DNA from 2 places in the Yersinia vastinensis genome. Region 2 is predicted to be linked to the other one. Evidence: predicted binding sites of a transcription regulator. Region 2 holds the regulator's gene; the other holds the start of a gene.

Region 1 (3,219 bases), 370 kb from region 2:
TTGACAAAAATGATCAACGAGCTGACCAATCAGTTCACGGGTCGGCTCGATAAAGGCCATATCGATAAATTCATCCGGCTGATGAGCTTGATTGATAGACCCTGGCCCCAAGACTAACGTTGGGCATACTTTTTGAATAAACGGTGCTTCGGTACAGTAGTTAACCACCGCCGTGCGCTCGCCCAGTAATTTCTCGATAACCCCCACCATATGGTGATCGGTTGGACATTCATAGCCCGGAATTGGCGGGTGCAACTCATCAATACTCAAGCGGCCTGGCCAGCGCTCACTGACCGGTGCCAGCGCTTCAGTCATTAATTCATCTAACTCACTTAATGTCAGGCCCGGCAATGGGCGGATATCCATATGTAATTCACAACAAGCACAGATACGATTCGCCGCATCACCGCCATTGATATGACCAAAATTCATCGTTGGGTAAGGAATGGCAAATGCTGGATTGTGGTAACGCTCTTGCAGTGTAGTACGCAGTTTCATCAACTGAGTGATAGATTCATGCATCAAATCAATGGCATTCACACCGCGAGCGGGATCACTGGAATGGCCGGACTGACCAGTGATACGGATGGCATTGGAAATATGCCCTTTGTGCGCCCGCACGGGTTGCAGTGATGTTGGCTCACCAATAATGGCAAAATCGGGGCGCAATTGAGTGGAAGCTGCGAAGTAGCGTGCGCCCGCCATGGTGGTTTCTTCATCAGCGGTGGCCAGAATATACAGTGGCTTGCTCAATTTACTGGCATCAATATCGCGCACGGCATCCAGAATAAAAGCAAAGAATCCTTTCATGTCAGCGGTTCCCAAACCATACAACTTATTGTCATGCTCGGTCAGGGTAAATGGATCGCGTGTCCAACGGCCTTCATCATAAGGTACGGTATCGGTATGGCCTGCCAGCAATAACCCCCCGTTCCCCTCGCCAATAGAGGCAAGTAGATTAAATTTGTGGCGGGTATCTGGCACTGGCTGGATCTCGACACGAAAACCCAAATCGGCAAACCATCCGGCCAACAAGTTGATTAGCGCCTCATTACTTTGATCAAGGGCGCTATCGGTTGCGCTGATCGATGGCGTCGCGATTAACGCCCGATACAGCTCAATAAATGGAGGTAATTTCATCTTCACTGTTGACAGCCTTTGGTTAGGATAGTATCAATATTCATGCAGTAATTATGAATAAAAATACATTAAGCTTGAGCGTAAGGGAACCTATAATCACCCTTAAATTTACGAAAATGTCAATGCTCAATCACGTGGGGGAACAGTAAAACCTTGCTGAGAACCCGGATAACGGTTTTGAGTATTTATGTCGTTAAACGCATAAATACAATTAAGTCAGAAGGTAAACTAAACCCATGTTGAATACGCTGATTGTTGGTGCCAGTGGCTATGCCGGAGCGGAGCTTACGGCTTACCTGAATCGTCACCCACATATGAACATAACCGGTTTAACGGTTTCAGCGCAAAGTGCAGATGCAGGAAAATTACTTTCTGATCTGCATCCGCAACTAAAAGGCATTATTGATCTTCCACTGCAACCCTTGGTGGATGTGGCTCAGGCGGCAGAAGGTGTGGATGTTGTCTTCCTCGCCACCGCCCATGAAGTTAGCCATGATTTAGCGCCACAATTTCTGGCGGCGGGTTGTGTGGTGTTTGATCTCTCTGGCGCATTCCGCGTTCAGGATGCGGCGTTTTACAGCCAATATTATGGTTTTGAGCATAAGCATACCGATTGGCTAGATAAAGCGGTCTATGGGTTAGCTGAATGGCGTGGCGAAGATATTAAGCAAGCGCAATTGATTGCCGTACCGGGCTGCTACCCAACAGCATCGCAGCTTGCACTTAAGCCATTGGTCGATGGCGGTTTGCTCAATGATGCACAATGGCCGGTAATTAATGCGGTTAGTGGTGTGAGCGGTGCGGGGCGCAAAGCCAGTATTGGCAACAGCTTTTGTGAAGTCAGTTTGCAACCGTATGGTTTATTTAATCATCGTCATCAGCCAGAAATTGTTGCTCACCTCGGCACACCGGTGATTTTTACACCGCATTTGGGGAATTTTGCCCGGGGTATTTTGGCGACAATTACCTGCCGTTTAAAAGCAGGGGTCACCGCGCAGGATATTGAGGAGGCCTACCACCATGCCTATCAGGACAAACCACTGGTGCGGTTATATCAGCAAGGCGTACCGGCTCTAAAAGCTGTCGTGGGTTTGCCTTTCTGTGATATTGGTTTCTCTGTACAGGGCGAACATTTAATTATTGTCGCAACAGAAGATAACTTGCTGAAAGGGGCGGCGGCGCAGGCTGTCCAATGCATGAATATACGTTTTGGTTTTGCACAAACCCAGTCGCTGCTGTAGGCGACCAGAGGGTAAAGCACCGAGCCTGAACCAGAAAATACAGAAATATAATCTAATTATACCCAATAGATTTCGAGTTGCAGTTAGGCGACAACAGAATGAACTCAATGAGTTGAGTGAATGATGGCAGCCAACAACTCCACATCTTGAAAGATGGCGGGTACATCGAGGCGAAACATAATGAACCCATTAGTCATTAAATTAGGTGGCGTGTTGCTGGACAGCGAAGAAGCGCTGGAACGCCTGTTTACTGCATTGGTGACCTATCGTGAGAAACATGAGCGCCCGCTTGTGATTATGCACGGTGGTGGCTGTCTGGTTGATGATTTGATGAAAAAACTCGCTCTGCCGGTGGTGAAGAAAAACGGCTTGCGTGTTACCCCAGCCGATCAGATTGATATCATTACCGGTGCATTGGCCGGTACGGCCAACAAAACGTTGCTGGCATGGGCAGTAAAACACCAAATCAGCGCAGTTGGTTTGTGTCTGGGCGATGGCAATACTGTCGAAGTTACCCCATTGGATGCTGAATTGGGACATGTGGGGAAAGCATTATCGGGTTCACCAGTATTGGTGCAAACCTTGCTGGCTGCGGATTACATGCCAATCATCAGTTCTATCGGTATTACCAACGATGGTAAATTGATGAATGTGAATGCGGATCAGGCGGCGACGGCATTGGCTGCCACGTTAGGCGCGGACTTGATTTTATTATCCGATGTGAGTGGCATTCTGGATGGCAAGGGCCAGCGGATCGCCGAGATGACCGCACAAAAAGCAGAGCAATTAATTGCCCAAGGCATCATTACTGACGGTATGGTGGTGAAAGTGAATGCCG
Region 2 (3,219 bases):
CTGATGAATATGATTGCGCCTTCTTTGATAAGCGCTCTAAATTTGTTCACTACAACCCAAGAACACTTATCATGAATAACCTTGAGTTCGATCATGCTGATATCTTTGACGATCTTAAGGCTATCCAGAAACAATTCCACCATTTGGTTCGCATCGTCCCGGGAAAGGGCAAAATCATTGTCCCGGATAATGATAACCATCTAAAGCAAGTGATGGCGATGGGATGCTGGAGTGAGCAAGAATTCGTCGGCGAAACGGGCAGTTGGTTCGCACGTAAAGTATCGACTGACGCGAGTGTCTTTGAAGTGCTGCTCGATAATGAATTAGTGGGTGAAGTGAGTTGGTCATTGGTGGGCGAACATAATATGCACAATGGCTTGATGGCGATTGCTGCTGCTCGCCATGTGGGAGTTTTACCTGCCGATGCATGTAAAGCTTTGGGCCAGTTTATTAATGCCCGCCGCCGGCTGGAATTACGTGGTGAAGCCCACGGTGTCACGGTTTATGATGATTTTGCTCATCATCCAACGGCGATCCTTGCCACGCTGGCTGCGCTGCGCAGCAAAGTGGGGGGGACGGCACGTATTTTGGCGGTACTGGAACCTCGCTCTAATACCATGAAATTAGGGCTATGCAAAAACGAGCTAGCACCGTCATTAGGCCGTGCGGATGAAGTGTTCCTGTTCCAGCCGCAACACATTCCTTGGCAAGTGGTGGAAGTGGCGGAAGCCTGTATTCAGCCTGCACATTGGAGCGCTGATATTGATACATTAGTTGATATGGTTGTGAAGACGGCCCAACCAGGAGATCACATTCTGGTGATGAGTAACGGTGGTTTTGGTGGTATTCACGATAAATTACTGAGTGCTCTGAGTAAAAAAGCCGAGCAGGATGCTCTACCTCAGGATTAAGCAGGATAAAAAAATCCCCCGCAGAGCGGGGGTAAAAGGGTTCGTCGGATAGACGACGAGGGATTATTCTGTTGTGGTACTGACTCCGCTCAGTGGTTTCATCAATACCTTGTTTCAATCAATACTCTATTCAATATCCTGAAAATGAATCTTTCAACCGATTGAATAAACCATTAAGTGCGAAAGTATGCCCCTTTGCGTGGGGCATTTACTTTCAGACTTATTACTTAATCTTATTTATAAATCTTCGCAGTGGCGTGCCAGTTATTTTCATCACGCGCTTCAATCACTTTGTAAGCTTTTGCACCCATAGCATCGGCTTTATCAGACAGTGCCTGACGGATATCAGATGGTGCACCGTTAATGCCGCTAACGGTAATTGTGCCCATTGGCTGTAAGTTAGCTGCTTGATTGTCATTGATTGAATCAGCTGCAAAAACACCAAATGACAGTGCAGATAGAATGCTCATTGTTGCGATTGTAGTTTTAACTTTCATTTTATTGCCTCTATTTATTCTTTTATCACTTCAAAGGAAGTGTGATGTACATCACGAAAATGAGTATACATCTAGTAACTGAGAATATTAATAGCGGGCTAATAATATTTAACGTCACTTTATCGTGGGTGACTATTTTTTAAGAACGAAATGGAATAAAAAATGGTTAAAAAACAACAAGTTTTCGTAAAAATATAAGTTTTTCAATAAGATAAGTGTTTTTGACTAAAAGTGCGAAATAAAGTGGTGACTTTGACCATGAATGGAGAATAGAGAGTGTTATTGAATGGTTTTAAAAACAATAAGCAGTGATATACCCTGATTGAATGGAGCGTTATGGCGGATAAAAGGGCAATCGAAAGAGAATGCGGCATAGTTAGCCGCATCTATTATCAGTATCAGAGATTAAAGCTCTTGTTCAAATAGCTCGAGAATCGCCTTATGCAGCAGTTCAGCGGTAAAACCTCTGGCCGGCGTGGTGAAAATAGTATCGTCACCAGCAATACTGCCCAGAATACCTTCTGCTTTACCTAATGAATCCAACAAGCGGGCGATCAGTTGTGCAGCACCGGGGCTGGTTTTAATCACTACAACCGAGTCGTTATAATCGACATCTAATACCAGATTCTTCAGCGGGCTACTGGTTGTCGGGACGCCCAGTTCTGCAGGTAAGCAATAAACCATTTCCATTTTTGCATTACGCGTTCTGACCGCGCCAAACTTAGTCAACATGCGTGACACTTTGGATTGGTTAATATTTTCAAAGCCTTCTTCCTGCAAGGCCAAAACGATCTCACCTTGAGAACTGAATTTCTCTTCTTTCAATAACGCTTTAAACGCCTTGATAAGATCTTCTTGTTTTGCGGGATTACGCATTTTTTATGCCCTGAGCAGTCAATAGTGAATAGGATTATTATGCATATAAATGAATTTTTATTCAACATGACTATGGAGTATTGGCGATAAAAGCATTGATATCAAGGTGTGAAGGAATTTTAACATCATCTTGCTGTTACGATTATGCTAAATCGGCCCTTATTCGTATTCGGTGCGAGTAAACAGAATGTTATTAAAATGATGTTGTTCTGATGTAACAGAAGGGTGTAATGTAACCGCCGATTAACCTGTCATGAATACTTCAGTAAATTTTAGAATAATGTGCGCTATATCATTAATGAATAAGCGATTTAATCTAAAATACATGATCATTATGCGCCTTTTTGATGCGTGATATCTCAATCTGACTGTTAATAGATTGTGTTTAAAATCGCAATAAATTATGGTGCGTAAATAGATGAATTCACGGCAAATTTAAATTAAATATAATAAGGAGTATAGGATGAAAGTTGCAGTTCTCGGTGCCGCTGGTGGTATCGGCCAGGCCCTCGCTCTTCTACTCAAGACCCAGCTTCCTTCAGGTTCAGACCTTTCATTATATGATATCGCGCCAGTGACTCCAGGTGTCGCGGTTGATCTGAGCCATATCCCGACGGCTGTTAATATTAAAGGCTTCAGCGGCGAAGATGCTACTCCAGCACTGCAAGGCGCAGATATTGTTCTGATTTCGGCGGGTGTTGCACGTAAACCCGGCATGGATCGTTCAGACCTGTTCAATGTGAATGCGGGTATTGTTCGCAATCTGGTTGAGCAAATCGCACGCACTTGCCCGAAAGCATTAATCGGGATTATTACCAACCCCGTTAATACAACGGTTGCTATTGCGGCAGAAGTGCTGAAAAAAGCCGGCGTTTACGATAAAAACAAATTATTTGGTATTACCACGCTGGATACCATTCGTTCGAACACCTTTG

What was found. Region 2 encodes ArgR, which controls arginine synthesis, uptake and breakdown. Its sites were predicted from a motif close to ANTGAATAAAAATACANT; they were not measured.
Positions count from the first base shown of each region.
Region 1: a site for ArgR is predicted at 1,193-1,210, ahead of argC (N-acetyl-gamma-glutamyl-phosphate reductase). Genes of this name have one in related genera too.

Region 1 is NZ_CP173260.1:4,579,395-4,582,613, reverse strand. Features, by position in the region: gene argE (acetylornithine deacetylase) at 1-1,140, opposite strand, end outside; gene argC (N-acetyl-gamma-glutamyl-phosphate reductase) at 1,377-2,381, shown strand; gene argB (acetylglutamate kinase) at 2,562-3,219, shown strand, end outside.
Region 2 is NZ_CP173260.1:4,204,842-4,208,060, reverse strand. Features, by position in the region: gene mpl (UDP-N-acetylmuramate:L-alanyl-gamma-D-glutamyl-meso-diaminopimelate ligase) at 1-911, shown strand, start outside; gene yhcN (peroxide/acid stress response protein YhcN) at 1,145-1,408, opposite strand; gene argR (transcriptional regulator ArgR) at 1,814-2,284, opposite strand; gene mdh (malate dehydrogenase) at 2,748-3,219, shown strand, end outside.